One region of the Paenarthrobacter sp. NPDC090517 genome, then DNA from elsewhere that is predicted to be linked to it. Evidence: riboswitches for the same ligand, from Rfam matches in the RefSeq annotation. Region 1 holds a riboswitch; each other region holds the start of a gene.
The links. Region 1 has a riboswitch for S-adenosylmethionine ahead of ACIQTW_RS18015 (homoserine O-acetyltransferase). Riboswitches for the same ligand answer to the same signal wherever they lie in the genome.

Region 1 (7,466 bases):
ACCAGGAGCGTGTTTGGTGCGTAAGTAGGCTTCTGCCAGTGCCGGTACAGCGTCTCCATGAAGGATGACACCCGGTCATACACATCCGAACCGGACTCGCCCTCGCGGAACCTGTAGAAGAAGTGGCCGTAGAGGTTGCGCAGTTCCTTTTGGTCCTCGATCTCCCCGGCGATCTGGAAGTTTGCCCAGTCCTGCTCGCGAAGCCGGGGTTCCTCAACCACGCGTTCGATCAGGGGACCGAGGTTCATGGCTTCGAGGGTTTGGTACGCGCGCAAGTAGGGGGAGACATAGACGCAGACCTGTTCTCCATCGAGCTTCCGGCGTATGTCCTCCCCGGCAATCCGGGCCTGCTCCAACCCTCGCTCCGTCAGCGGGATCCGGTAGTCCGGCACACGGTTGTAGATGGACGTGTCGGCATTCGCGGCTGACTGGCCGTGCCGGATCATGAAGATTCTCTCAGGGGCACCCATCCCACCAAGCATAGGGTGGGTACATGTTCCTTGCTTCCCGTCGCCGGCTGCGCGCCGAAGTGCTTATTGTGCTGGGCCTGTCCTTGGGCCAGTCCGCCGTCTACTCCGTAGTTCAGTTGCTGGACAAGATGACCAGGGCACCATTGGCGGACGCCACGTCAACCCTGAACAGGTCCCAAAGCACGCGCGAGTACTTCGACCTCACGTACCAATTGCTGGATATTGTGTTCGCTCTGGTGCCCGTGGCCTTGGTGTTCTACTTTCTGTCCACCCATTCATCTGGCGGCAGGGAAGGCGGGGGCGGCTCGGCATTCGCCCGGCTAGGCTTCAACTTTGCCAGGCCCGGCAAGGACCTTCTCCAAGGTGTTGGCCTGGCCGCTGCGATTGGCATACCCTCGCTCGGCCTGTATGCCGCGGGTCGGGCGCTGGGAATCACCACTGCGATTGTGCCCAGTGGCCTGGACGCTTACTGGTGGACGGTGCCGGTGCTGGTCCTTTCGGCCATGCGCCATGCGATCGTGGAAGAAGTGATCGTGGTGGGGTACCTTATGGACCGCTTCGGTAAATTCGGGTGGAGCCTGCCGGCGGCGATTGTGGTCAGTGCCGTCCTGCGGGGAAGCTACCACCTGTACCAGGGCTTTGGGCCGTTCGTAGGGAACGTGGTCATGGGCCTGCTGTTCGCGTGGATCTACACCAAGACCAAGCGGGTAATGCCCTTGGTGATTGCCCACGCACTGCTGGACATCGTGGCGTTCGTTGGATTCAGCCTGTTCGGCAAGGCAATGGGCCTGGGGTAGGCGCCCGTTAAAAGTATCCGGCCGCCATCGGCGGGTGACGTCATTGGCACCCGCTGATGGCGGCCGAAGCTTAGCCCGGACATGATCGGCTCCGGACATGGGTGACCGGGGCAGGGACCAGCCGGATGGATCGGGTTAGATGGTGACGGCTCCGGAGGCGGTCTCGAAAGTCACAGCGAGGATGCCAGGAGTGCCGTGCGGTGCCATCCACTGGACGGCGACATCCTCCAGCGGCTTCTCCACCGGTTCGCCCAACCATTCGGTGACGCGTTCAGCGGAGCCCGCAATGGTGAGGCTGGACATCTTGACGTCGCTCTCGTAGATCCTGGACGGGTGCAGCGAGGGGTCGCCCTCCCACTTGAGCAGGTAGGGCACCTGGGGATCAGCGATCAGGCCGAGGATGCCAATCTGCTGCCACACCAGTTCGCGTCCGTCGGGGAACTTACGGTTGCCCGGAACAGCCGAGCGGCCAAGCCGGTCTTCGAACGGCGCAAGGTCGTCAACGGCGACGCACCAGCCCATCCATCCACCACCGGCAGCCGAGCGGGCACGGACGGCCTGGCCAAAGGGTGCTTTGTCGGAAGCGGGGTGGTCAAGGACCTCCACCACTTCCAGGTACTTGTTATCCGCAAGGGGAATGATCATGTTCCGGGTACCGAAGCGCGGGTGCACTCCGCCCCGGACAGCGTCCACTCCCAGTGCCGCGGAAATTCGTTCGGTAGTGGCCAAAAGGCCATCTCGTTCACAGGCGTAAGAGACGTGATCCATGCGCATGGCTTCATCTTGGCACTTTGTGATCGGGGTCTCAGCTAAGTCAAGCCTAACTAAGGTGGGATGTGTATAAGTGGTGGTAGTGGGCGTCATGGAGGGACGCGGGAAGACCGAAAGTTTCCACCGGCGTCACAAAGCTGTCTTCGCCTCCGGGCAGTTCTTAGACTGGCCCCAGCTCACACCGCTTCACATTGCCGCCAAACCCATGCGCCACGAACAGGAGAACAGCATGTCCCAAGGATGGTCTTTCGAAACCCGCCAGATCCACGCAGGCCAGGAGCCTGATGCCGCCACAGGTGCGCGCTCGCTTCCGATCTACCAGACCACGTCCTTCGTGTTCCCCAGTGCCGAAAGCGCCGCCAATCGCTTTGCCCTGGCCGAGCTCGCCCCCATCTACACCCGGATCGGCAACCCGACGCAGGATGCAGTGGAGCAGCGGGTCGCGAGCCTGGAAGGTGGACTGGGTGCCCTCTTGCTCAGCTCCGGACAGGCTGCGGAGACGTTCGCCATCCTGAATATCGCCGAGGCGGGCGATCACATCGTGGCTAGCCCCAGCCTGTATGGCGGCACCTACAACCTGCTGGCTCACACGCTGAAGAAGTTCGGCATTTCGGTCACGTTCGTCGAGGACCCGGACAATCTGGACCAATGGCGTGACGCCGTCCGGCCCAACACCAAGTTGTTCTTCGGCGAGGTCGTGTCCAACCCCCGCCAGGACGTACTGGACATCGAGGGCATCGCCCGCACTGCCCACGAGGCCGGCGTGCCCCTCATCGTCGACAACACGCTGTCCACGCCCTACCTGATCCGTCCCATCGAGTGGGGAGCGGACATTGTGGTCCACTCTGCAACCAAATACCTCGGTGGTCACGGTTCCGCAATCGCCGGTGTGATTGTGGATTCCGGGAACTTCGACTTCGGCAAGGACCCCGAGCGCTTCCCTGGCTTCAATACTCCGGACCCCAGCTACAACGGCCTGGTCTACGCCCGGGACATCGGCAAGGACGGTGCGCTGGGGGCGAACCTCTCCTACATCCTCAAGGCCCGCGTCCAGTTGCTTCGCGATCTCGGCTCTGCCGTGTCCCCGTTCAACGCCTTCCTCATTGCCCAGGGCCTGGAGACCTTGAGCCTGCGCGTGGAGCGCCATGTGGCCAACGCCACCAAGGTGGCCGAATGGCTGGAAAAGCACGACGACGTCGAATCGGTCGCCTATGCGGGCTTGCCGTCCAGCCCGTGGTATGACCGTGGCCGGAAGTACGGCCCCAAGGGCACAGGCGCCATTGTGGCCTTCAACATCAAGGGCGGCGTAGAAGCGGGCAAGCGCTTCGTGGACGGCCTGGAGTTGCACTCGCACGTTGCCAACATCGGTGATGTACGCTCGCTGGTCATCCACCCGGCGTCGACCACGCACAGCCAATTGACGGTGGAACAGCAGGTCGCTGCGGGCGTCAACCCTGGCCTCGTTCGCCTGTCCGTGGGCATCGAGCACGTCGATGACATCATCGCCGACCTCGAAGCCGGCTTCCGGGCTGCCAAGGGCGCCTAACGCCGCGCCCCGAAGTCTTAACCCGACTGCCGCTCGCGTCGACGATTATTCGCCGGGCGGCAGTTCCGGGTGCTCGTTCGTGAACGAAGACACCCTAAACCGTCACACTGTTGTCACATTCTTCGCCAGAACCGCCCTGCATTTCCTAGACTCTTCGTATTAGGTCATGAGTGCCAGCACATAGCCCCGGCTTGCTGGCCGGCAACCCTCCTCCGCGGTGGGGTGCCCCGGGTGAAGACCAGGCCTGTTCGCACGCAAGGCGACGGGCAAGCGCGAGGTTAAGGTGTTAAAGGAATGACCATTACTGCTACTGCCCTTCCAAAATCCGGAGAGGAAGACGGAACCGTCAAGTACGCCGGCATCGGGCCGTTGGAACTTGAGGCCGGCGGATTCCTCCCCGATGTCGTCCTCGCTTATGAGACCTGGGGGCAGCTGAATGCCGATGCCTCCAATGCCGTCCTCATCCAGCATGCGCTCACGGGCAGCACTCACGTAGCCCGTGGAGCCACCGACGAGGAAGGTTGGTGGGAGCAACTCGTTGGGCCGGGTGCCACCATCGACACCAACAAGTTTTTCGTCATTTCCATCAACATCGTGGGTGGCTGTTATGGCAGCACCGGCCCATCGTCAGAAGCGCCGGACGGACGTCCTTGGGGCTCACGTTTCCCGTTGGTCACGCTGCGCGACAGCACGGAGGCTGAGGCGCGCCTGGCCGATGCCTTGGGAATCGATGCCTGGCATGCCGTGTTGGGCGGTTCCATGGGCGGCGCCAGGGCCCTTGAATGGGCTGTGACGTTCCCTGACAGGGTCAAACGCTGCGCCGTAATTTCGGTGGGCGCCTACAGCACGGCCGAGCAGATTGCCTTCGCCCAGGCCCAAACCTTGGCCATCAGGCAGGACCCGAACTTCAATAACGGTGACTACTACGGCGGCACTGCACCCGAACATGGTTTGGCGTTGGCCCGACGCATCGCCCACATCACTTACCGCTCAGCCTTGGAGCTGGATTTCCGCTTCGGCAGGGAAGCCCAGCACCAGGAAACGCCACTCGCCGCCGCGGTGTTGGGGGAGCGTGGCCGCTACCAGGTGGAAAGCTACCTGGACCACCAGGGAACCAAGCTGGTCCGCCGTTTTGACGCCAACAGCTACATCGCCATCACCGAAGCCCTGATGTCCCACGACGTCACCAGGGGCCGCGGCCCGCTGGAACAGGCGTTGTCGCGCGCTACGGCTGAGTTCTTCGTGGCGGCGGTGGATAGCGACAGGCTCTACTTCCCTGCACAGTCGCGGGAACTTGCCGCCGCGCTACCCGGAGATGTGCCGGTCCACCTCATTGAGGCCCCGATTGGTCACGATGGCTTCCTCACTGAGATTGGCCAGCTCTCGGCGCAACTCCGCGAATCATTCTTCGCCTAGCCCTAGCCGTTCATGATTTCGCCGCGCTGCTTCATGTAATCCTCCATGGCGATCTCGCCGTTGCTGAACTTCGTGTCCAGCTCGGCCAGCTTGCGCGCGCGGAATCCCTGCGGCTCCGAAGCGCCCGCTGGGGGGAACGGTGCCGGGGATGAAGGGTTCGACGGCGGCCCGGCCTGCGGTGTCGAATCCGCGGGGCGGATAACGGTTGGTTCGGACGGGTACCCGGGGTAATTCTGCGTCGGGTAGCTCTGACCTGGATAACGCTGATTCGAGTAACCCGGCCCTGGGTAATTTTGCTGCGGGTAATTCTGCTGCGGGAAGCCGGGGCCGCGGAAGTTGTTTTGCTGGATCCGGCGCGCCCGGGAGCGGTTGTACAGGCGGATGCCGAGCGGAATCAGCCACGAGCAGACGATGATCCAGAAGATCAGATTGTTCACAGTGCAGGCCTCCTAGGTCTCATCCCAGCTTAGTCCTGCCCAGTGAGACCAATCCGGCCGCCTCAGACCAGTTTGGTCTCCATGCCCAGGAAACGGCCGTAGCGATCCGCCTCGGACTGCAGGGCTTCCTGCTCTTGCGCAGTTGTGGGCTGGTTCATGCGGACGTCCAATCTGCAGGTTCCGCCGGAGAACCCGTGGCGCCACCACCCAGCCAACCTGCCATCCAGCAGGACCACATGCATGGGTCCGTTGTCCTCGGGGAAGTACGGCGCTGTTCCGCCAAGGAAGTGCCGGGACTGTGAATAGCCCATCACGTATTCGTCGTAGCACTGGATGAGATCTACGCGGGGAAGGCCGGAGTCTTCAGGGGGAGAAGGATGAACACCACCTTCGAGGGCTTCCACTTCCTCGGAGGCCAGATGGAACCCGAGACCATCAAACTGCACCGAGCCCAAACTCCCGGGAGACTGGTGACCCGCCACGTCGATTCCCCGCTTTACCTCCTTCATGGTCAAACCGGACCATGCCGCACAGTCTTTGACAGTGGCGGGTCCCCGGCTGGTGAAGTAACGGAGTGCCAACCGTCCAAGGGCCTCGTCGCGGCCTTCGGATGTAAAGGGTGACAGCACCGGGTCCGGTACCCGTTCGTCAAACAAGGCATAGGTCTGTTTCAGGGCGCCTCCTGTAGAGCGGACGGGCGAGCCACTGACCAGGACGCCGCTGATTTCCGCGTGCATGAGGTGGTAAATGAAGCCCAGCCCCCTGCTGGGAAATCCGGACTGCCCCAGGACTTCGGCCAGTTCCTCGCGTGTCTTGTGCGCTCCGTCCGCCACGGCAGCGGCCAGGATCCGGCCGCTCTTGGCTGCGGAGTCCTCATCAATTCCTGTTTGGCGGTACATGCCCTTGTTGCCTTGGTGGAGGCGATCTGCGGACAATGCCATCAACCAACCGAGGTCGTCGCGGTGCACAAAATGCCAGGTTGGCCGGAGGATATGCGTCCGCAGGATGCTTCCGTCGGCTACGGCCTGCTCAATCTCTGCCGCCGTGACCATCGACGAAGCGCCGGTGGAGCTTCTTTGCGCAAGCGTCCACCTCGCGTAGGGAAACTCCTGGGACTGGACGGCCAGGAGGTTGCGAACCACATCGCCGGGACTTCCGGCATAGGGAGCCCGCAACTGCTGCCGCCGTAACCGAATCCTCCGGATAGTCTCCGTGGAGATAAAGCTGTCACCCGGCACGGCGGACCTCAGCGGCGCGGCAGCAAGGTGCCGGTGGAGCCGAAGACGGGTCCCGGCGTCGGACGCTTTGGTGTGATGCCGTCGCCGGAGGACTGATGCCGAAGGCGCCGGATCACCCACGGGACAAAGTACTCACGTGCCCAGACGAGGTCGGAAGAGCGGGCCTCACGCCATGTGCGCGGCGGAAGGGACTTGGGCATCAGGGGCTCGAGCGTGTGCTCGACGTTCAACGCCTCCAAAACCATCATGGCTATGGTGTGGTGGCCAAGCGGCGAGAAGTGAAGGCGGTCAACGTCCCACATCTGGGGATCCGCCAACTGCCTCAAGGACCACATATCCGCGATGATGGCGTCGTGGCGTGCAGCTACCGTCCTGAGGTTCTCGTTGTAGATGGCCACCTTGCCGCGGATACGCCCGAGCACTGAAGTTGCCGTGTCCGGGCCGTTGAAAAGCACCACTGTGGCACCGCCCGAGCTCAGCTCCGCGACTGCGGCGTCGAGCTTTTCGGCCAGCAGATCGGGATCGCCGCCGGGACGGATGAGATCGTTTCCGCCGGCCGAAATGGACACGAGGTCAGGCTGCAGTTCCAAGCAGGGGCCGACTTGTTCATCGATAATCTGCTGCAGCAGCCTGCCACGGATAGCAAGGTTGGCATAGGCGAAGTCTTCCTGGCTGCGGCCCAGTTCCTCCGCAACCCGGTCCGCCCAACCACGGTGACCGCCGGGGTTTCGGGGCTCGGGGTCGCCGATGCCCTCGGTGAAGGAGTCACCCAGGGCCACATATCGGGTCCA
Region 2 (7,466 bases), on a different contig from region 1:
GGAGGGCGTACTGGTCTTCACACCCCAAGCCTACCGTGGCGTTGTACCTTGAACCTTGACTGCCCGCCAGGTCTGCGTCATGTAGGGCAACCCGATGGTTTCACCAGCGGCGTGGCCGAGGTGGTCGTAGAGGTACCACTCAAGGTTGCCCATGACTTTCGCGCGCGTGGGGTCGTTGGCGCGGAGATAGTAGCTGCGCGACTTGGTCAGTTCCATGATGTCCTCAGGTGTCAGGGCATCCTCCCAGCGGGTCAGATGACTTTCCAAACCTTCAAACTCCGGGCCGATGACTGGCCGGAATCCGGGCTTGTGGACATCGCCTGCATGCATGATGCGCGAGAGGCGGTGAACCCACGGAATTGAAGTGTCCAGTTGATTCCAGACCAGTCCCAAGATTCCATGGGGCCGCAGGATCCGGGCGATCTCCGTGCTCGCTGCGAGGGGCTCGCACCAATGCCAGGCCTGGGCAACGCTGACGACGTCGAATGCTGAGTCCGTCAGTCCAGTTGCCTCGGCCGTTCCCTCCAGCGCATTGACCTGGGGGCAGGCTTTTCGCAATTGCTCCAACATGTCCGTGGAAGGATCAACGGCGCTGACCGCCAGGCCGCGTTCTACGAGGAGTGCCGTGAACTTTCCCGTGCCGGCTCCAAGGTCGGCCGCGGACCGCGCCCCTGGAGGAAGCAGCCAGTCCACGGAATCGGCCGGATAGCCGGGCCGCACGCGGTCATAGTGTTCGCCGCCGTCCTGGAAGCTCTGACCGAGTTCATGCCGGCGGGAAGCATGCAGCCTTGGACCACGCGGCCCGGCTGGTCCGGGAGTACGTGGCTGTCCGCTGGAGGCAGCCGGTGAACGCAGGACCACGAAAAGCTCCTTCACAGGGTCGCTAAAAGTACCCTACGAATTTACCGCAGTGTTTCTAGTCCGCAGTGTTTCTAGTCCACAGTGCAAGGGGCTGCGCCCGCAGTGCCAGGAGTGTTCGGGGCCCATTCGGGGTAGCTGCGATGGTCATTTGCAGGAACCCAACGGCCCTCGTCCACCACATAGTCCCAGCCCAGTCCGTCGCGCTTCAGTCCTTCGATGCCTGCGAGCAGCCTGGTGGCATCCTCCAACCGGGAGCCGACGCCGAAGCTGGCGCGCAGGGATCCGGAGGGGAGCCCGAGGCGCTTGAGGAGCGGGTGGGCGCAGAACCGGCCATCACGGAGGCCAACGCCATGCTCGGCCGCCAGGTAAGCCGCAACCAGTCCGGCGTCGAATCCTTCTACGGAGAAGTTGACCACACCGATGGTGTCAAGGGAGTCAGCGAAGATCTTGTGGACGGTCACGCCATCGATGGCTTCCAGGCCCTTCACCAGGTACGAGCGGATTGCGGACTCATGGGCGTGCCACGCGTCCTGGTCCAGCCCTGCGAGGACTTGGGTGGCGCGGGCAAGTGTCGCGGCGCCCAGCACGTTGGGGGAGCCGCCCTCGTGGCGCGCAGGCCCCGCGGCCCAGCTTACGGAGTCCAGGCGCGCTTCACGTACCGCGCCGCCTCCGGCAAGGTGCGGTATGCCGGCGTCGAGCCAGTCCGGACGACCCACCACGACACCTGCGCCGAAGGGGGCGTAAAGCTTGTGTCCGGAGAAGACGATGTAGTCGACGTCCGCCTCCGCGATGTTGATCCGGCGATGCGGTGCGAGCTGCGCAGCGTCCACCACGATCCGTGCGCCGTATTCGTGGGCAAGCGAAGCAAGGCGGGCGATGGGAAGGATTTCCCCGGTCACGTTCGAGGCACCGGTAACGGCCAGCAGGCTGACCCCGCCCTGGGCAAGTTCGGCCTCCAGCTTGTCCAGCGTTTCGGCCAGGGTTGGTGCTGCGACGACGCTGCGGTGGGGGACTCCTTGCCACGGAAGCAAGTTGGCGTGGTGCTCGATGTCCAAGTACAGAACTTCGCCTGCAAACTCGCCGTCCACCTGTGGTAGGCACCCGGCCAGGAGGTTCAAGGAGTCCGTGGTGTTCCGTGTGAAGATCACTGAATCATCAACCCGCCCGCCGACGAAATCACGGACGATGTTCCGCGAGTTCTCGTACACCGACGTGCTGATTTGGGAGGCGTACCCGGCGCCCCGGTGAACGCTGGCGTAGTAGGGCAGGACCTCGTTGAGGTAGGCCGAAACGATGGTCAAAGCCGGAGCCGATGCGCCGTAATCCAAGTTTGCGTAACGGACGTGGCCACCTTGAATCAGCGGAGCCTGAAGTTCAGCGCCAGTGACCGCGGCAAGCGGACGCGCAGCGGTGCTCGTCTCTGCTGCGGATTCTTCGACAAGGGACGGAATAGTGTTGGGGTTGAACGTGACAGTGCTCATGGAACCTCACTCAAGAGGGACCCCCATAGGGGGATCCGCGCTTGCCGCATCCGTTCCGGACCGGCCGGGTCGTCACCCGGGGCACCCCACCGCGAATGGAGGGTTGCCGGCCAGCAAACCGGGGTTTAGCGCTGGCACTCGTGACCTGTAAAAAAGGCTAAGGCACGTCCGGGGACGCTTCCAAAGCCGCTGCCTTTTGTTAAGCCCTTTGTTACGTCGAATGCGAAATCCCTTCCTCGCCGAATAAAAAACGGCGGAGACCCGCAAAAGGGGTCATCCGCCGTCGAAAATTCCGCCCGCTGCTTGGTGGCTGGACGCTGAAAGTTTAGAGAAGGTCGTCCAATCCGGGGTTGAGGCGCTTCAGGACCTCGGAGTGCAGGATCGAGTTAGTGGCCAGGGCGTTACCGCCAAACGGACCGTCTTCGCCTTCCAAGGATGTGAAACGGCCGCCTGCCTCGGTGACGATCGGGACGAGTGCTGCCATGTCGTAGAGGTTCAGTTCAGGCTCGCAAGCGATATCCACGGCACCCTCGGCCACGAGGCAATACGACCAAAAATCACCATAGGCGCGTGTCCGCCAGATGTCTTCCGTCAGCCCAAGGAATTCATCCAGGTTGCCGCGTTCCTTCCACCCCGAGAGGCTGGAATATGACATGGAGGCGTCGGCCAGGCGGGAAACGTTGGACACCTTGAGCCGCGTCGCCGAGGCCAGGGAGCGGCCCATGTAGGCGCCCATATCCTTCGCAGCCCACCATCGCTTGCCCAGCGCAGGCGCACTCACTACGCCCACCACAGGTTCCCCTTCATCCACGAGGGCGATCAGCGTTGCCCACACCGGGACGCCGCGAACAAAGTTCTTGGTTCCGTCGATGGGGTCGATGATCCAGCGACGTGAACCGTGACCGCTGCTGCCGAACTCCTCGCCGAGGACCGCGTCCCGCGGACGTGAGCGGGACAGTTGACCGCGGATTGCTTCCTCAGCGGCCTTGTCAGCATCAGTGACAGGTGTGAGGTCGGGCTTGGTTTCGATCTGCAGGTCCAGTGCCTTGAAGCGATCCATGGTCTGGGCGTCGACTGAATCGGCGAGGACGTGGGCCAGGCGCAGGTCATCGTTGTAGGTGGAAACGGGATGGGTCATGCCACCAAACTATCCTGAATAGTTCGCTTCATTGGGGACGTGAAGCAGACAACGAATCAGTTGACGGTGCCCAGTTCCTTGGTCTCCTTCGCTTCGAGCCTTGGGTCCGCACCCAGCAATCGGCGCAAGGAGGCCAACCGGGCCACACCTGATGGCCCTGCGTGGCCATCGTTAACCCAAGCATCCAGCCCGCAATTGGTGGCGGTGGCACCGTGCTTGCAGCCACGGTCGCAGGTCTCCGTGCCGGGCTCAAGGTCCGGGAACGAGTGCAAAATCCGGTCGGGATCCACGTGCGCCAAGCCAAAGGAGCGGATACCGGGAGTATCGATGATCCAACTGCCGGATGGTGCATCGTCCAGCTTCAATGCCAAAGCCGAGGATGATGTGTGCCGTCCCCGGCCCGTCACCGCGTTGACGCCGCCAGTGGCGCGCTCTGCGCCTGTCAGCGCGTTGACCATGGTGGATTTGCCCACGCCGGAGTGACCGAGCATGACGGTGACTTTTCCACCCAGGTGCGAGCGGAGTTGGGATACGGCGTCCTTGTCCAGCCGGGCTGACAGGCCGTCATCGGAACGGGCATCGATGCCTCCGGCATCGGAGTCGGCGGTCCTGCTGATGATCACGGGAAAGTCCAAGCTCAGGTAATTGGCCAGGAGTTCCGCCGGGTCCTTCACATCCGCCTTGGTGATGAGCAGCAACGGCTCGATGCCGGCGTCGTACGCTGCAACCAAGGCGCGATCAATGAATCCCGTACGTGGCTCCGGATTGGCCGCCGCAACAACCACCACGAGCTGATCGGCGTTGGCGACAACTACCCGTTCGATGGGGTCCGTATCGTCGGCACTGCGGCGAAGGAGGGTCTTCCGCTCTTCCACCCGGACCAGGCGTGCCAAGGTATCGGGAGACCCTGAAACGTCACCCACCAATGCGACGAAGTCACCAGGGACAACGGGATTGCGCCGCAGTTCGCGGGCGCGGGCTGCGATGACGATGCGTTCGTCCGCGGAATCTTCGCCCACAATTGCCCTGTACCGTCCGCGGTCCACCGTGATGATCCTGCCTATGACTGCGTCATCGTGGCTGGGGCGATCCTTGGTGCGTGGCCTGGATCCTTTTTTGCTGGGACGGATGCGGACGTCTGATTCGTCCCAGGAGCGTGCGTCACGGCCCATGGTCAGTTGCTGGCCTCATCAAGATCGGTGTTGGCATCAGTTGGCTGCAGCATTGCTTCCCACATCTTTGGAAAATCCGGCATGGTCTTCGACGTCGTGGCGATGTCCTCAACCTGCACGCCTTCGACGGCGAGCCCAAGAATCGCCCCGGCAGTGGCCATCCGGTGGTCCGCGTAGCTGTGGACCACGCCACCGTGAAGAGCCGCCGGGCGGATAACCAAGCCATCGGCGGTCTCTTCCGCGTCGCCCCCGAGGCCGTTGATTTCGGCAACCAGCGCGGCGAGCCGGTCAGTTTCGTGTCCGCGGAGGTGGGCAATACCGGTTAGCCGTGAAGGGCCGCTGGCCAATGCGCACAGCGCGGCAACAGTCGGTGCAAGTTCGCTTGTTTCGTCGAAGTCAGCGCCCTTGATTTCCGTCCCGCCGGTCACGGTCAGTGTTCCGTTCTGGAAGGTTACTTCTGCTCCCATGGTGGTCAGGATGGTTCGCCACTGATCGCCCACTTGGGTGGTCCCGGCAGGCCAGTTGGGGATGCGGATGCTGCCGCGTGTGGCCAGCGCAGCGGCGAGGAAAGGCCCTGCGTTTGAGAGGTCTTGTTCGATCCGCTGGTCAAAAGCGCGGATGGGTCCCGGAGAGACCCGCCAGTGGTTGGGCACGGAATCGTCCACGACGACGCCAACGCCGCGGAGGACTTCCACGGTCATGGTGATGTGGTCCAAGCTGGGCACGGGCTTGCCCACGTGTTCCAGATGCAAGCCTTCAACGAAGCGGGCACCGACCAGCAATAACGCGGAAACGAACTGCGATGAAGCGCTGGCGTCAATCACCAGGTGGCCTCCCCGAACCTCGCCGGTGCCCTCTACGGCGAAGGGAAGGGACGACGGCGTCCTGCCGCCATCCGTTGCCACCGGAACGCCGAGGGCGATCAAGGCTTCGATGATGGTTCCCATGGGCCTGTTGCGGGCGTGGGGATCGCCGTCGAAGACGGTCGCGCCTTTACGCAATGCAGCCAACGGGGGGACGAACCGCATGACAGTTCCGGCCAGTCCGCAGTCGATTGCCGTTTCAGCCCCTGATGCGGCGGGATCCATGGGCGTTATCTCCAGGTCCGGCCCGAAGGATCCATCCCCGGGTACCTCGGTGACGGTTGCTCCCAATTGTCGGAGGGCCTGGATCATGAGCGCAGAGTCGCGGGAATGCAGGGGAGCCCGCAGCCGTGAGGGACCATCCGCCAAAGCCGCCAATACCAGGAACCGGTTGGTCAGCGACTTTGAACCAGGGACCGTCACAGTTGCGTCCACGGGGCCCCTGGCAAACGGGGCGGGCCACAGTGGCAGCATGGTGGCGGCTTTGTTTGATTCGGTGTTTGCGGCGGTGGTACCTGTCATGCTTCCTTATGCTCCAACTGCGTTGTCAACGGCCTTGCGAACTGCTTTATCTGCCCGCTTGATCTGCTTGCCCGTCACCTTTTTGGCATCGGCAGCCAAGTGCTCCGCCCGCCAGGCAATGCTGGGCCGGCCCGCGGTGTCAACAGAGGCAAGGAGCACGCCGCCGGTGAGGGAAATGTTCTTCAGCAACTGGGCCTTGCGGGCACTGCGGCCTTCCTTTGTGCTGATGTCGGCGGATCGCCACTCCACATAGGAATTCAAAGCCGAGGTCACAGCCAAAACCGTGGCGGCAAAACGGGAGAGCTTGCCGAGTCCGAGCAAGGCTCCGGCGCCCAACTGCGCCCCGCCGATGACGCGTGCCAAGGTCTTTTCGTCAGCCTTGAAGGGCAGGGATTCCGAGGCGCGGCGAAGGACTGGCGAGAGTTGCTTCGCAGTGTCGTCCGCGTTCCTGAGCTTATCCAGCCCTGCGACGACGAAGCTGGACGCGAGCATGGGACGTGCGAGAAAACGGATAACAGACATGTCTTGCCTCCTGGATGGCTTGCCACATTAGTTCGATAAGTGTTGTGTTCAAGGGGTGCAGTCTGCTCTAGTCTTGCACTTTTGCGGAATATTTACCCAGCAGCAGCCGTTGTGAACTTCAGGTGCGGTGGAGACCGGACTGCGGCATTGTGTTTGCCGCCTGTTGAACGGAGTTGGTTTTTTGACTTTGGTTAAGGACCGGGTGGTTCTACCGGAGCCTGTGTATGGGATGCGGCCGGAATCCCGGCAGCTGACAGTAGACTTGGCAACGATGAGCACCACTGAACCGGCCGCAGCGGCCATGTACCAGGCAACCGGCGCGGACGACGCGGCGGCTGTAACCGACGTCGATCCTGCTACGGAAACTCCAGAACAGCGGCGGGCGCGCTTTGAGCGCGACGCCATGCAGTACGTGGACCAGCTGTATTCGGCAGCCATGCGGATGGCACGCAACCCATCCGACGCTGAAGACCTGGTTCAAGAGGCTTACACCAAGGCGTTTTCTGCCTTTCACCAGTACAAGCCGGGGACCAACCTCAAGGCCTGGTTGTACCGCATCCTGACCAACACGTACATCAACCTTTATCGGAAGCGGCAGCGTGAGCCGCTGCAGTCCAACTCGGACACGATCGAGGATTGGCAGTTGGCCAAGGCAGAGTCGCATACTTCTGCGGGTTTACGGTCGGCGGAGACTGAGGCTCTTGACCACCTCCCTGATTCCGACGTGAAGAACGCATTGCAGTCGATCCCGGAGGAGTTCCGGCTGGCCGTCTACTTCGCGGATGTTGAAGGGTATGCGTACAAGCAGATTTCAGAGATTATGAACACCCCGATCGGCACGGTCATGTCACGGTTGCACCGCGGCAGGAAGATGCTGCGGGACATGCTGGCGGATTACGCCGCCGAA
Region 3 (7,466 bases), on a different contig from region 1:
GTTCTTCCTGGGCCAGACCGTCCCCGGAGGATGCAGCCTGTAGGTGGCGGGCACGGATAGCCCGTTGCGGCGGATACAACTTGGCGATGCGACGTTCACTGGAAATCCCGACGTGAGCCAAGGCCAGCCGCAGGCCCTCAAAGGCGAGAGCCAGCTGCATCGGTTGGAAGTTCCCGCCGGACACCATCTGCCCGGAATCAACATCGACCAAGGGATTATCGCCGCGGCCGTTCAACTCAACTTCCAACGCAGTACCGAGTTGCCTCACCAGGGATCGGAAAGCCCCGTGCGTTTGAGGCGCGGCTCGGAACGATAACGCGTCCTGCACCGATACTTCGGGTCGAAAATCCTCCAACCACCCACCGCTCAGGAGACGGCGGACCACGGCAGCCGACTCCCGCTGCCCGTCCACAGCCTTGGCCGCCTGGATTGCCGGCGAAAATGGGCTGAGGTTCCCTCCGCCGTCGTACCTTGCGATCGTCTCCAGCGAGAGGGAAAGTGCGACGTCGGCCAATTCGGCCAGGTGCTGCAACCGCACCAAGGCGAGGGTTCCTACGCCCACCGAGTACGCATTGGCACTGACCAGGGACAGAGCCTCGCCCGGCGCGAGAACTAGTGGCTGGAGACCGGCGTCGGCGAGCGCTTTGGCGCCTGGGATCAGCGTGCCGTCTGCGTCGAACGCTTCGCCCTCACCCATGGCGACGGCCGCGACGGCGGCAAGTTGGGTCAGGTCCGACGAGCCCACCGACCCTTCCTGAGGGATGGCGGGGAAGATTCCACGGTTGAGCATTTCGGCGTAGAAGACTGCTGTTTCGGGTCGCACGCCGGAACCACCGCGGCTGAAACCGATAAGCCGAGCAAGGATTACGGCTCGGGCAGCAGCCCGGTCCAGATACGCGCCCACACCACTGTTGTGGTACCTGACCACCTGTACTTGATACGCCAGGAGCGACTTCTCTCCCACAGCCGTATCCCGGCCAGACCCCAGCAGGGTGTTGAGACCGTACACCCGCTTCCCGGAGGCCGCGGTGAGCTCTACCAGTTCCCTCGACTTACGCATTAAAGACAACGCTTCTTGGTTGAGTTCCACGTGAAACGCGCGGTTTTCAGCGGCCAGCGCCACGGCGGCCGCCCGCACCGGAGCCGTACTGATCAAGAAGGTGCGCGGTTCAGCCGACACCATCAGAAGTCCAAAAGGTTCTGCCGGAAACCACCGTTGCCGTAACTCTTCCTCAACAGGCCACGGCGCCGCAGTTCAGGGGTGAGTTTGTCCAGTACACCGTGCACGGTTACCGGGTCCACGAAGCCCGAGAAAAGGAATCCGTCGCCGCCCACTTCAGAGCCTGTCGACTCCAGATAATCGGCGATCTCGCCAACCGTACCAATGATCGAATCACCCGCTCCCCCGCTGCGCGCCTGCAGTATTTGCCTCAGTGTGGAACCAGGAGGGGCGGCCTTGGCGAAATGCTCCAGCGTCCCTTGGTTACTGTTGGTTCTGAGCTCCGGTAACGGAGCGTCGAGGTCGAACTTTTTGAAGTCGATCACTGAAAGGTAGGAGATGGAGTTGAGTTGGCTGTCGATGTCGCGTTGGGTCAGTTCCCGCCTCTGTGCCCGCAACTCCTCTGCCTCGGCCGTGGAACCAACAACGGTGGGCTTAAGGACGAAAAGAACCTTGACGTCGTCGGGATCGCGGCCGGCCTTCGCAGCTTCAGCGCGGATCGAATCCCGGTAGGACTTCATCCCGTCAACGCCACGTGCCAAGGCTATGGCGACGTCGGCATGCCCGCCCGCGAACGCCTTGCCCCTGGGTGACGCCCCGGCCTGCACCAGCACGGGTTCTTCCGGCAAAGGCGCAGTATTCAGCGGACCCCTGACCTTGAAAAAGTCGCCCTCATGGTTGATAGGGTGCACTTTGCTGTGATCCGCGAACATCCCCGCCTCAACGTCCTCAAGCACTGCGCCAGGTTCCCAACTCCGCCAGAGCCGCCTGACGACGTCGACGAATTCCTCCGCTTTCTCGTACCGGAGGTCGTGTTCGATCTGTTGGTCCAGCCCATAGTTCTGCGCGGCGAGGTCGCTGCCGGACGTGACCACGTTCCAGCCAAGCTGCCGTTCCGAGAAGTGTTGCAGTGTGGCCAGGAGCCGGGCGGCGGTGAAGGGCGGGTAGAAGGAAGCGCTGACCGTAGGCACGATTCCAAGGTGCTCCGTGGCGGAGAGAAGGTACGGGACCAGCGCCATCGGATCGTGCTTCGGAGCGAAAGACGCGTGGGCCAAGGAGACCTCGGCCGTGCCGCCGTAAGTGTCCGGGACGGTGAGTGAATCCTCGATGATGAACAGGTCCAACCCGGACTGCTCAAAGGCTCGGACAGCATCCTGATACAGGGCGGGTTTCTTCCAGTCGTAGCCCAGGCTGTAGCCGGGAGTCCCCCAGCCCTGGACACCAAAACCGTGGCCCACGAACCATCCAAAGTGCAGCATGGGCTTGAGTGTAGAACTGCTCTGTCCGCTCACCGCGACCTGATTTCATGGGAAGTTACAGGGGGTCGTACTGCGTCAATTATGCTCCCGGGGCGTCACATTTTGGCGGGCCTGATGACGGTTCGAATTTTCCACATACGGCGGTCGCATAGTTTCGAAAACAGCATGGGTCGGGAATGATCGCTGTATGAGTTCACCCACCCGTTCTTCCGCCAAGTCTTCCGCCAAGGACCGGATTTCGGGCGTCTGGGCGCTCAAGGGCTACAAACGCGAATGGCTCCGGCACGACGTCGTGGCGGGTGCTGCCCTCTTCGCCCTGCTGGTACCCGCCGGTATGGCCTACGCGCAGGCAGCTGGCCTTCCACCCGTCACCGGGCTCTACGCTACCGTGGTCCCGCTGCTGGTTTACGCGATCGTAGGGCCTTCCCGCATCTTGGTCCTCGGCCCTGATTCTGCCCTCGCCCCCATGATTGCCGCGGCAATCGTGCCCCTGGCGGCGGGTAGTAGTGAAAAGTCGGTAGCGCTCGCCGGGCTGTTGGCCGTGTTGATCGGGGTGATCATGCTGGCTGGGTCGGCCCTGAAACTCGGGACCATCACCGGGCTGCTCTCCAAACCCATCCGGCTCGGGTACCTGAACGGGATCGCGTTGCTGGTGGCCCTTTCGCAGCTGCCGGCATTCCTGGGGATAGAGGCCGACGGCGACATCTGGCAAAAGCTCGCGAAGGTCACCACGGGGGTGTTCACCGGAAGCGTCAACCTTCCCGCACTGCTGCTTGGTGTTGGTTCCCTCGCCCTTATTTGGATCCCCAGGCTGCTGAAGTGGAAGGTACCTGGCGTCCTGCTGGCCGTGGTCGGCTCCTGTCTTGCGACGGCGTTCTTGGGCCTGAACGACGACGTCAAGGTCACCGGGGTCCTGCCCCAAGGCCTCCCGATGCCCGCGCTCGGCGGCATCGGCTGGGCCGACGCAGTGGCCCTGCTTCCCGCGGCTGCGGGCATTGCCCTTATGGCCTTCGCAGACACCGGAGTCCTGTCCCAAACGCTGGCTGCCAAGGAAGGAAAGAAGGTTTCCGGCAACAGGGAAATGGCAGCCCTTGGAGCGGCCAATGCTGCCACGGGCCTGCTGGGCGGATTCCCCATCTCCGGCAGTACATCGAGGACCCCCGTAGCCGTGGATGCCGGCGCCAAGTCCCAAATGACTGGTGTGGTGGGTTCGGTGCTGGTACTGGCGTTCATGCTGCTGGCTCCCGGAGTGACCGAGTACCTACCCTCGGCAACCTTGGCCGCCGTCGTGATCGCTGCCGCAATTGCGCTGGCGGACCCGGCGGGAGTCAAGCGGCTCCTAAGCCGGAGCCGGAGCGAATCCGTGGTGATGCTGGCGGCGTTCCTGGGCGTCCTCACAGTGGGTGTCCTCCAAGGAATCGTGGTGGCAATCGTCTTGGCGCTCCTGGACTTTGTTCGCCGGGCTTGGGACCCCTACCGCACTGAACTCGGCTCGCAGGAAGGACGGCCCGGCTACCACGATCTCGCACGCCACCCGGAAGGCGAACGCATCCCGGGACTCCTGATCCTCCGCTTCGATGCACCGCTGTTCTTCGGCAACGGACAGGTTCTTGCAAACTTTGTCCGGGAGCAACTGGACGAAACTTCGGACGATATCTCCCACGTAGTCCTGGCGGCAGAACCTATCACCGGCATCGACACCACCGCCTTGGACGACCTCGTCACACTGGATGAATGGTTGGCGCGTCACGGTGTGGATCTGGTGTTCGCCGAGCTTAAAGGGCCTGTCAAGGACAAATTGATCCGCCTCGGAACGGCGGCGCGTTTCACGCCCGACCACTTCTATTCCACGGTGGGTGCCGCCGTCCGCGCACTCAAGGACGAAGAGTGAAGCGACCGCCGATTACGCAACATGACGACGGCCCAGCCGTCCGCAAGTGCGGCCGGATGCCCGTGGATGTTACGTTTTTCTTGAGTAATGAGCACCAGCGCAAAGCCCTGACTTGCTGGTCGGCAACCCTCTCTCCGGCGGGGTGCCTCAGGTGACTACTCGGCGTATCGACAACTCGTACTGCAAGCGTGACTGAGGAGCACCAGCTATGCCTGAACCCACTGAAGAAAAACTCTCTTACCGCCTGGTGACAGGGCCTGATACCCGCGACTTCTGCGAACGCATCCACAATGCCCTCGCCGAAGGTTACGTCCTCCACGGCAGCCCGGCAGCTACGTTCAACGGTACCGACGTCATCGTCGCCCAAGCCGTTGTCCTGCCGACCGCGATCGCCACTGCGGATGCCGCCGTCGCGAACGCCGTTGATCAGCTGGAAAACTACGAGGACGAAGAAGCGTTCGAGGGCCACGCATGAGCTACGCAGGTGACCTGACTCCGCATGACGCGTGGGCCAAACTCCAAGAAGGCGCCATCCTGGTTGACGTCCGGACCGAGGGGGAATGGGCCCACATCGGCATCCCCGATACCAAAGCCACCGAGAACGACCCCCTGTTCATCCAGTGGAACCTGGCCGGCGGCATTCCGAATTCCCGTTTCATTGAAGATCTTCAGCAGCAGGCTCCCGAGGACGGCGGCGTCGAGCTGGTGTTCCTGTGCCGTTCAGGGCAACGCTCCATTTCGGCGGCCATCGCCGCAACACAGGCCGGCTTCACTGCCTACAACGTCTTGGAGGGCTTCGAAGGCGAACCGGACCGCTACGGCGAGCGCACCGTCAACGGCTGGAAGAACCGCGGCCTGCCAACGAATCTGGGGACCGAGTAAGTGACTTTTAATCCCGACGCCACTGGCTGGAGCCCTGACACCCAGGCCGTGCGCGGTGGCCTTGACCGTACCAACTTCCAGGAAACCTCCGAGCCCGTCTTCCTGAACTCCGGCTTCGTTTACGAATCTGCCGCCGCAGCCGAGCGCGCTTTCACCGGCGAGGACGAACGCTTCGTCTACTCCCGTTACGGCAACCCCTCCGTGGCCACTTTCCAAGAGCGGCTGCGACTGCTCGAAGGAACCGAGGCGTGCTTTGCGACGGCGTCCGGCATGTCCGCTGTGTTCACGGCTCTAGGTGCCTTGCTGGCTGCCGGCGACCGTGTGGTTGCTGCCCGCTCGCTGTTCGGCTCCTGTTTCGTGATCCTCAACGAGATCCTCCCCCGGTGGGGCGTCGAGACGGTCTTCGTGGACGGACCGGACCTGGAGCAGTGGCGCGAAGCCCTGTCCGAGCCCACCACCGCGGTGTTCTTCGAGTCACCGTCCAACCCCATGCAGGAGATTGTGGATATCGCTGCCGTCAGCGAACTCGCGCATGCCGCGGGGGCGACAGTGGTCGTAGACAATGTCTTTGCCACTCCCCTGCTGCAGCGCTGCGGTGAACTTGGCGCAGACGTGATCGTGTACTCCGGCACCAAGCACATTGACGGTCAGGGAAGAGTCCTTGGCGGCGCGATCCTGGGCACTAAGGAATTCATCGACGGCCCGGTCAAACAGCTCATGCGGCACACTGGCCCGTCACTGTCGGCGTTCAATGCCTGGGTGCTGACCAAGGGCTTGGAGACCATCGGGCTGCGTGTGAACCACAGCTCGGCTTCTGCTTTGAAGATCGCAGAGTGGCTCGAGCAGCAACCCGCCATCAGCTGGGTCAAGTACCCGTTGCTGAAGTCCCATCCACAGTATGAGCTAGCCGCGAAGCAGATGAAGGCCGGCGGTACTGTGCTGACATTCGAGCTTTCGCCTTCGGCAGGACGTTCAGCCAAAGAGGCCGCTTTTGCCTTGCTGGACGGACTCCGCGTCATCGACATCTCCAATAACCTGGGCGATTCCAAGTCCCTCATCACGCACCCGGCAACCACCACCCACCGGGCGATGGGGCCTGAGGGCCGTGCGGCCATCGGGCTCTCCGATGGTGTGGTTCGCCTGTCTGTCGGGCTTGAAGACGTGGACGACCTCATCCTGGATCTGGAGAAGGCACTCAAACAGGTCTAACCTTGCTGCCATGAGCGGGAACCACCCCTATCGCCGTGCCGGAGCAGTGATCGTTGCCGGCACGGCGGTGTGGTTCATCGGAATTTCGCCGGTCTCACGTGTCTACATCACCCCCGACGACGACGAGCGCCTCCGCATGCTGCAAGCCGGCCAGCGCGGCTGGATCACGGGTCAGCACATTACCGCTGCCGGCACCGCCGCAGTGCCTGTGGGATTCGCGGCGTTCGCCCGTGCCATTCCAGCCTCGGGCATCCCACGCAAACGGGCAAAGATGTGGGCCTACGCTGCTGCGGTCGCGTTGCTTGCCGGTGCACCGCTCTTCGTCTCCAGCGTTGCCCAGCGGGCTTCCGACATTGAAGGGTTCGCCTACCGCCGCGGATCCAGCGCTCCATTCCTGGCATACTCCGGGCTGCACGTTGTGGCGTTGGCCGCTCTCGGCGGGAGCCTTCTTTCTCTACCGGCCAAACGGTGGATCGGGGTGACCGCTGCGGTCGCCGCGCCCATCTACGGAGCGGTCCTTCTGTCCAAGAAGGACATCCCACCGCTCTTTTTCTACCTTGTGGAGGGGACCGTCGGCGCCTACCTGATGGCCTGGGACGAGCCGGAGGACACGACGCCTACGGTCTCCTGACCCGGGTCAGCATGGGCGAGGGGTCCTTATGGGCATCGGTGGCAGAACCGCGCACGGTCACCTTCGCAGCATGCCCGACGACGGCGGCCAGGGCTTCGTTGGTTGGTGGGCTTCCCATCTGGGTTTGCCCGTCGCGCTGCCTTTTGTTGTAGCGTTCGGCGGCTTCCCGTTGTTCATGTGCGCCATTGCCCCGCTCCAGTAAGTCCGAAATTCCTGCTTTGACGAGCTCCAACTCATTCTGGTCGTCAAGAACAGGGCTTAGGTAGTCAACCAACGCCCACACGACGTCCGCAGCTGGCTGGGGCAGGAAGTCACCGAAGTCCAGGAGATCTCCGCGCAGACCCGAATTGCTGGCCTGCCAACTCGCCATTCGAA
Region 4 (7,466 bases), on a different contig from region 1:
CCATCATCATGAGCTCGTTCCTCATCACGTCCAGCTTCACCACCGTCATGCTGATCCCCGCAGCAGAATTCCAGGACGGCGGCAAGGCCGAGGGCCGCGCACTCGCCTACCTGGCCCATAAATTCCTGGGCGACGGCTTTGGAACCGTCTACGACGTCAGCACCATCGCCATCCTCTGGTTCGCAGGCGCATCAGCCATGGCCGGGCTCTTGAACCTCGTTCCCCGCTATTTGCCCCGCTACGGCATGGCACCGGCCTGGGCCCGGGCTCTCCGTCCACTCGTCCTGGTCTTCACAGTCATCGCCTTCTTCGTCACCATCATCTTCAAGGCGGACGTTAACGCCCAGGGTGGCGCCTATGCCACCGGCGTGCTGGTCCTGATTACGTCGGCCTCTATAGCCGTAACGCTGTCCGCGCGGCGAAAGAAGCAGCGGGCACAGGTCATTGGATTCGGACTGATCTCGCTCGTTTTCGTCTACACCACCGTGGTCAACTCGATCGAACGTCCCGACGGCCTGAAGATTGCAGCACTCTTCATCCTGGGCATCATGGTTGTCAGTTTTATCTCCCGCATGCGACGCGCTTTCGAGCTCCGGGCAACCCACATCAAGATGGATGAGAAAGCACTCGAATTCACGGCAAACGCTTCCGACGGGCCCGTCCGCATCATCGCCCACGAGCCCAAGCACCTCAGTGCAAGCCGATACAGGGAGAAGCTCCAGCATGCCCAGCAGGCCAGCCACCTGCCCGTTGACTGTGACGCCGTCTTCATCGAGGTCATTGTGGACGACAGCTCGGACTTTGAGCAGGAACTTCAGGTGGTGGGCAAGCTCCGGCACGGGTTCAAAATCCTGGAAGTGCACAGCAACAACGTGCCCAACACCGTGGCCGCAGTACTCCTCCACATCCGGGACGTCACCGGATTCATGCCGCACATCTACTTCCGCTGGACCGAGGGCAACCCGATTTCCAACCTCAGCAAGTTCCTGTTCTTTGGTGAAGGAGAGATCGCTCCGGTAACCCGCGAAGTGTTGCGGGAAGCCGAGCCGGACATCACCCGCAGGCCGTGGGTCCACGTGGGCTAACGCGCCCACACCCCGCCGCCGGGACTACAGATAATGCCCATGTTTGCTGCAAACATGGGCATTATCTGTCACCTCGCGGAGTAGCGAAGGGCTAACGGCTCGCCGCCGGAACCAGCACCCACAACACCTCGACAGTCTCGTCCGTGGGGTTGATCCAAGTGTGGGGTTCGCGGCCCGGGAAGGAGAGCGTGTCCCCCTCTTCGAGGTCGTACTCCTCATTGGTCAGGATGAGCTTGATCCGGCCCTTGACCACATGCAGGACGTCGACGTCGCAGTCCACGGCATAGAGCTCGTTTTCACCGCGGCCGCGCGGCTCGATGGTTGCCTGCAGGATTTGAAGCCGCCGCTCCGAACGGGCCGTCAACAAGCGCTCCACTATTCCTTGGCCGCCCAATGAGATGCGGGGGCCGTCGTCGCGCTTGGTCAAGTGGGTTTCCGGAGCTGCGAACAAGTCGCCGACGGAAACGGACAGCACTTGGCAGAGCGTGACCAGCGAGGCGACCGACGGCGATGTCAGGTCGCGCTCCACGCGGCTGAGGAAGCCTTTGGTCAGCCCGGTAGCATCCGCCACTTGCTCAATGGTGAGGCGCTGCGCTTGCCGGGCTGCGCGGATTCTGGAACCGATGGCAACGGGAACATTGCTCGGTTCAACGGGTAGAGCCTTCATTCACGAACCTTTCAGGCCTGTCATGTGGCCCTGTCATTGGAGCAATAGTAGCCGGGTGACAGGCCATGAGCGCCAGAATACGCGGAAGCATGACCAAAGGATCTTGACTGTTACTCCCATCACAACATATCCTCATAGGCAACAAGTGTTGTCTGTGAGGCACACAACACATCCCCAATCTCCAATCGTCAGCACAGAGACTTCGACGCTTCGCAGGAGTATCGTCGAAAACCCCAACCTCCGTGCATCAGCTCCAAGGACCGTTCATGGAATCTTCGGCTATAAACATCGCAATCGTTGTGGTGTACCTGCTCGCCATGCTGGCATTCGGCTGGTGGGGCAAGTCCCGCACCAAGAACAACAGCGACTTTCTGGTGGCCGGCCGCCGCCTGGGACCTTTCCTTTACACCGGCACCATGGCCGCAGTGGTCCTCGGTGGCGCATCCACCGTGGGCGGCGTCGGCCTCGGCTACAAGTTCGGCATCTCCGGTATGTGGCTGGTTGTGGCCATTGGTTCAGGCGTGCTGCTGCTCAGCCTGCTCTTCGCCGGAACCATCCAGAAGCTCAAGATCTACACGGTTTCCCAGATGCTGACCCTCCGCTACGGCAGCACGGCAACCCAGACCTCGGGCATCGTCATGCTGGCTTACACACTGATGCTGTGCGCCACATCCACCGGCGCCTACGCCACCATCTTCGTGGTCCTCTTCGGCTGGGAGCGTTGGCTCGCCATCGCCATCGGCGGCGCTATCGTGCTGGTCTACTCCACCATCGGCGGCATGTGGTCCATCACGTTGGCCGACCAGGTCCAGTTCGTCATCAAGACCGTGGGAATCTTCTTCCTCATGCTCCCCTTCGCCTTGAACGCTGCAGGTGGCCTCGACGGCATCCGAGCCCGCGTCGATGAGAGCTTCTTCGACATCGGTGGCATCGGCCTCCAGACGATCATTACCTACTTCGTCGTTTACACCCTTGGCCTCCTCATCGGCCAGGACATTTGGCAGCGCGTGTTCACCGCCAAGACCCCCACAGTTGCCCGCTGGGGCGGCGCCACCGCCGGCGTCTACTGCATTCTTTACGGCTTCGCAGGTGCCTTGATCGGCATGGCTGCCAGCGTTGCCCTCTCCGGCGTCGAAATCGCAGCCAAGGACGACGTCTACGCAGAGGTCGCTACCCGGCTTCTGCCCATCGGAATCGGCGGTCTGGTGCTCGCTGCAGCTGTGGCCGCCATGATGTCCACGGCGTCAGGCGCACTGATTGCTGCAGCAACCGTTGCCCGCGCAGACGTAATGCCTTTCGTTGCCAGCTGGTTCGGCAAGAAGGTAGACACCTCCGACTCCGACAACCCTGAGCACGACGTCAAGGCCAACCGTTACTGGGTCCTCGGATTGGGGATCGTTGCAATCATCATCGCCATCTCCACCAAGGACGTGGTGGCCGCGCTGACCATTGCCTACGACATCCTGGTTGGCGGCCTGCTCGTGGCCATCATCGGCGGCTTGGTGTGGAAGCGCGGAACAGGCATCGCGGCAGCATGGTCCATGGCGGCCGGCTCAGTGGTAACCCTCGGAACCATGATCATCCTTGAGATCAACGCCGAAGTGCCCCTCGATGGCATCTACGCCAACGAGCCCATCTACTTCGGTTTGATTGCCTCTGCTTTGGTGTATCTTGTGGTCTCCCTTGCCAGCAAGCCCACGGATCCTGCAGTCATGAAAGCTTGGACGGACCGTGTCGCAGGCACCCGCGTGGCCGAGGAAGAGCTCACCACCCCTGCTTCCCAGAGCGGCACTAAGAACTAAGCACAGTTCTGGAAACAAGCAAAGTTCGACGGCGGCGCCTCCCCTTTTCGGGGCGGCGCTGCCGTTGCGTTATGCCCGGGGAGCATGCGTTGGAAGGCCCGCTCTACACGCCAAACCCACCCCAAAGGGTGCACACCAGGCCCCACAACACAACCCACCCGTTGGAAGGCCCGCTCTACACGCCAAACCCACCCCAAAGGGTGCACACCAGGCCCCACAACGATCCAAACCTCACAACGGGGGCATAGACAGCAATGAGATAGGGTGGTCCCAGCTTCAAGAGATGTGGTGCCAAGCTCCGACTGGCCACACACCAACCCCATGTTCACGGGTGGTTCGGATGAGGAAGCGGCCCGTCCCGGACCAGAGACAACCGAGCGGGCAAGAGCACTCCCCCAAGGAGCAGTCCCTTGCCGTACCAAGGCGATACCACTCAGGTAAACACAACGTCAGCGCGCACCCTCGCCACAACCGCCACACAAACAGTGGCGGTGATTCCCGCCGTCGACCTCTTCCTGGGCACGGTGACCATCACCGCCAAAGCTGGAACAGAGCGGTTCGGACATCAACAACCGGAACTCATCGCGCAGGCGTTAGCCCAAGCCGTCCGGCCGACGCGCTGGTGTGAGTCGTCCAAGATCCTAACGGTGACTGTTGCCGCCGTCGGGAAACGGGCGGGCGTTCAACATCACTTCACACTAGGGACCGAGGACCAGGCTTAGATTTCCTCGTCTTCCTCGCGGAACTCTTCGGTTTCGTCAATGGGGACAACCCGTTCGTCGTCCTCGGGTGCGTCGACCTCCTCCACCCAGGGCTCGTCCACTTCCTGGTCTTCGGCGTAGTCGTAGGCCGGGTCGGACTCAATGGTTGTCCGTTCCGGGTAGTTGGCGTGTGATTCGGTGGTGTTCATGGTGCAACCTCCGTCTCGTGGGCCGGTTCTCGCGGACCGTTCGGCCCGTTGACCCGAATGCAGGAATCCAGTGGCGGGAGGGCCCCACCCCTGTCCTTCCATCTGAGCACTGGCACAAGCGAGGGTCAAGGAAATTACGGTGCACCGAACATTCCAGTTAAGGAATACCAGCCAAAAAACCGCGCGGATAAGCGGTAGTGTGGGGCGTGCAATGGGGCCGCAACTACCCCACCCAGCACAGGAGACAAAGTGCAGATGCACCAGGAATCCCATAGTTCGTCGAGCTCCGCTCCGGACCCCACCCCCGAATCAGCAGCCGCCGAAAACGCCGGGACGCACGCCCCGACGCCCTCGCATGCAGACATCCGTCGGTGGCGCCAGTACCTGGCCGACGAGCGTGCCGAGGCCGCTGTCTACCGCGAACTGGCGCAGAGGCGCGACGGCGAAGAACGCCAAATCCTGCTCGCCCTTGCCGAAGCCGAAGGCAGGCACGAGGCACATTGGCTCAAGCTCCTGGGCGAGCACGCCGGAATGCCCAAGGCAGCTTCCACCCGCAGCCAGTTCCTGGGCTTTCTTGCCCGTAACTTCGGGTCAGTATTTGTCCTCGCCTTGGCACAGCGCGCCGAAGGCCGTTCCCCGTACGGTACCGAACCTGCGGCGACGCCGGCCATGGTGGCCGATGAACAAATCCACGAAGAAGTAGTCCGGGGCCTGGCCACGCGTGGACGCAACAGGCTCTCCGGAACCTTCCGCGCCGCCGTTTTCGGCGCCAACGATGGCCTGGTCAGCAACCTTTCCCTGGTCATGGGCATGGCCGCAACCGGAGTGCCCAGCCCCGTGGTGCTCATGAGTGGCGTAGCCGGCCTCCTTGCCGGGGCACTGTCCATGGGTGCGGGCGAATACGTCTCGGTCCGCTCCCAGCGGGAACTCCTTAACGCCACATTGCCTACGCAGGCCACGCTGACGGCGGCGCCGTCCTTGGACATCGAACACAACGAGCTGGTCCTGGTGTACTTGGCCCGTGGCATGACGCGTGAAGCTGCGGAGCACCGCGCTGCCGAGCGCATGGGATTGTTCAGCTGCGACTGCGATCCCAGCCTTTCCTTGCAGCCGGAGAAGCCACCCACTGACGATCACGAATCCGTAGGTTCAGCGTGGGGCGCAGCGATGTCCAGCTTCTGCTTCTTCGCTTCGGGCGCCATTGTGCCCATCCTCCCCTTCATTTTCGGCATGACCGGCATCGCAGCCTTGCTGGTGGCCGGCGTTCTGGTGGGCATCGCGCTCTTGGCCACCGGCGCCGTCGTCGGCTTGCTGTCCGGAACCTCTCCCCTGAGCCGCGGGCTGCGGCAGCTTGCCATCGGGCTGGGAGCGGCGGCGGCCACGTACGGGCTGGGCTTGGCGTTCGGGGCAGCAATCGTCTAAGTTTGGACGGCTCGGTCCCGAGACCGTAATGTTGGTTCGTCCTCCGCGCTGCCCCGCGTGACCAGGGCATCAGGAATGGAGAACCGTGGACCCGGAGCGGGAAGCAATGCGCGTGCCAAAGCATCGACGCACTGGAACAGCCTTGCGTGTTCTCCGCGGCATCCTTATGGCTGTCATTGCCGCCGTTGTTGCCGTTCTGGTCAGTGGATTTTTGCAGGGCGACCCTCGCATCACCGCGCTTTTCCCGGGCGTGAGCGTGCCGGGAACCACTCAGGACCAACCGGGTGGAGCAGAACCAGCGCGCCCCCTCGACGCACCGCCGCCCGGACTTGAGGAGGCGGATGCCCCGCTGGCCTCGCCTTCAGCGCCCGGCACCACCAACGATTCGTACAAGTTCCTGGCCACTAACGACGACGGCACCCCGGTAGGTTACTCGCCTTGCCGTCCGCTCCACTACGTTGTCAACGATGCGTCCGCTCCCATTGGTTCCGAAGCACTGCTGACCGCTGCCTTGGCAAATATTTCCGCGGCGTCCGGCATCCAGTTCATCGACGACGGCACCACGGACGAGTTGCCGGTAGACCGGCGTGAGCCCTACCAGCCGTCCAAGTACGGCGACCGGTGGGCTCCCCTGCTGATTTCCTGGACCACACCAGTGGAAGCACCTGCGCTGGCAGACAACGTCATCGGCACAGGAGGCAGCACCATGTACTCCCTCAACAACGGACCCAAAAGTTACATCACCGGGAGCTTGGAGCTGGACACCCCACAGGTAACGGAACTGCTCGCGAGTCCCGGCGGGGCTGACTACGTCCTGGCGGTCATGCAACACGAGCTGGGCCACGTGATGGGCCTGGACCACGTGGATGACCCGATCCAACTCATGTACCCGGAAATCGGGGCCCCCGACGGACTCGCCGCGGGTGACCTGAATGGCCTTCACCTACTCGCCTCGGCACCCTGCCGCAAGGACATCTAACTCCTTCGCGCCTCAAGCATTCCCGGCATGGACTCCCGGTGAAGTGGGACTTATGCTGTCGAATACGGCCGACGGCGGCGCCCCACTTTCCGTCGCAGCCGCCACGTCAGGGGGTTCCATGGAACCTTACGGGTCGCCCAACTGGCCGGACCCCGATCCCCCTCGTCCAAGTTACCTTCCGTATACCCCCCGCCCGCCGGATCCTCCACCGGTCAGGCCGCCGATTAAGCACAGCAGCATCGCGGCCATCCTGTTCCTGTTCAGCGTGCTCGGCCTGGTGTGCGCGGGAGCCTATTTCAGCGGCGAACTCCACCAGCTCCTCTACGGATCGTCCGCCACGCAGAGCCAGGCGCCCCGACCCGGGCTGGTACCGTTTGGCCAACGCCAGGAGCCGGTTCCGGGACTTGAGGAAGCCGATGCCCCGCTCGGAACGCCGGCACCACTGAACCGCACCAGTTCCTCGTACAAGTTCCTCGCCATCAAGGAAGACGGAACTCCGCTGGCCTATTCGCCGTGCCGGCCCATCCACTATGTGATCAACTCGGACCTCGCACCGGCGTCCTGGCAGCCGCTGGTGGAAGAAGCCGTGAGGCAGGCCGGC

Region 2: linked by a shared signal. The riboswitch ahead of ACIQTW_RS03460 (aminotransferase class V-fold PLP-dependent enzyme) and the one ahead of ACIQTW_RS18015 (homoserine O-acetyltransferase) in region 1 are both predicted to bind S-adenosylmethionine.
Region 3: linked by a shared signal. The riboswitch ahead of ACIQTW_RS08460 (DUF1737 domain-containing protein) and the one ahead of ACIQTW_RS18015 (homoserine O-acetyltransferase) in region 1 are both predicted to bind S-adenosylmethionine.
Region 4: linked by a shared signal. The riboswitch ahead of ACIQTW_RS15165 (hypothetical protein) and the one ahead of ACIQTW_RS18015 (homoserine O-acetyltransferase) in region 1 are both predicted to bind S-adenosylmethionine.

The regions. Positions count from the first base shown of each region.
Region 1 covers NZ_JBIVXN010000006.1:172,006-179,471, reverse strand. The annotation lists gene ACIQTW_RS18035 (histidine phosphatase family protein) at 1-470, opposite strand, end outside; gene ACIQTW_RS18030 (CPBP family intramembrane glutamic endopeptidase) at 494-1,267, shown strand; gene ACIQTW_RS18025 (VOC family protein) at 1,403-2,041, opposite strand; gene ACIQTW_RS18020 (bifunctional o-acetylhomoserine/o-acetylserine sulfhydrylase) at 2,244-3,584, shown strand; SAM riboswitch class IV at 3,747-3,863, shown strand; gene ACIQTW_RS18015 (homoserine O-acetyltransferase) at 3,879-5,000, shown strand; gene ACIQTW_RS18010 (hypothetical protein) at 5,003-5,437, opposite strand; gene ACIQTW_RS18005 (winged helix DNA-binding domain-containing protein) at 5,500-6,675, opposite strand; gene ACIQTW_RS18000 (SGNH/GDSL hydrolase family protein) at 6,684-7,466, opposite strand, start outside.
Region 2 covers NZ_JBIVXN010000001.1:739,770-747,235, reverse strand. The annotation lists gene ACIQTW_RS03470 (metal-dependent transcriptional regulator) at 1-21, opposite strand, end outside; gene ACIQTW_RS03465 (class I SAM-dependent methyltransferase) at 31-855, opposite strand; gene ACIQTW_RS03460 (aminotransferase class V-fold PLP-dependent enzyme) at 933-2,342, opposite strand; SAM riboswitch class IV at 2,375-2,488, opposite strand; gene hisN (histidinol-phosphatase) at 2,668-3,480, opposite strand; gene ACIQTW_RS03450 (ribosome small subunit-dependent GTPase A) at 3,537-4,652, opposite strand; gene aroA (3-phosphoshikimate 1-carboxyvinyltransferase) at 4,655-6,037, opposite strand; gene ACIQTW_RS03440 (DoxX family membrane protein) at 6,044-6,559, opposite strand; gene ACIQTW_RS03435 (sigma-70 family RNA polymerase sigma factor) at 6,741-7,466, shown strand, end outside.
Region 3 covers NZ_JBIVXN010000001.1:1,815,795-1,823,260, forward strand. The annotation lists gene ACIQTW_RS08445 (aromatic amino acid ammonia-lyase) at 1-1,183, opposite strand, end outside; gene ACIQTW_RS08450 (NtaA/DmoA family FMN-dependent monooxygenase) at 1,183-2,511, opposite strand; gene ACIQTW_RS08455 (SulP family inorganic anion transporter) at 2,666-4,369, shown strand; SAM riboswitch class IV at 4,453-4,564, shown strand; gene ACIQTW_RS08460 (DUF1737 domain-containing protein) at 4,578-4,844, shown strand; gene ACIQTW_RS08465 (rhodanese-like domain-containing protein) at 4,841-5,251, shown strand; gene ACIQTW_RS08470 (O-succinylhomoserine sulfhydrylase) at 5,252-6,460, shown strand; gene ACIQTW_RS08475 (hypothetical protein) at 6,471-7,091, shown strand; gene ACIQTW_RS08480 (glutamate--cysteine ligase) at 7,078-7,466, opposite strand, start outside.
Region 4 covers NZ_JBIVXN010000004.1:345,434-352,899, forward strand. The annotation lists gene ACIQTW_RS15150 (APC family permease) at 1-1,085, shown strand, start outside; gene ACIQTW_RS15155 (helix-turn-helix domain-containing protein) at 1,177-1,752, opposite strand; gene ACIQTW_RS15160 (sodium:solute symporter) at 2,019-3,554, shown strand; SAM riboswitch class IV at 3,829-3,948, shown strand; gene ACIQTW_RS15165 (hypothetical protein) at 3,965-4,276, shown strand; gene ACIQTW_RS15170 (hypothetical protein) at 4,273-4,464, opposite strand; gene ACIQTW_RS15175 (VIT1/CCC1 transporter family protein) at 4,720-5,886, shown strand; gene ACIQTW_RS15180 (matrixin family metalloprotease) at 5,993-6,865, shown strand; gene ACIQTW_RS15185 (matrixin family metalloprotease) at 6,918-7,466, shown strand, end outside.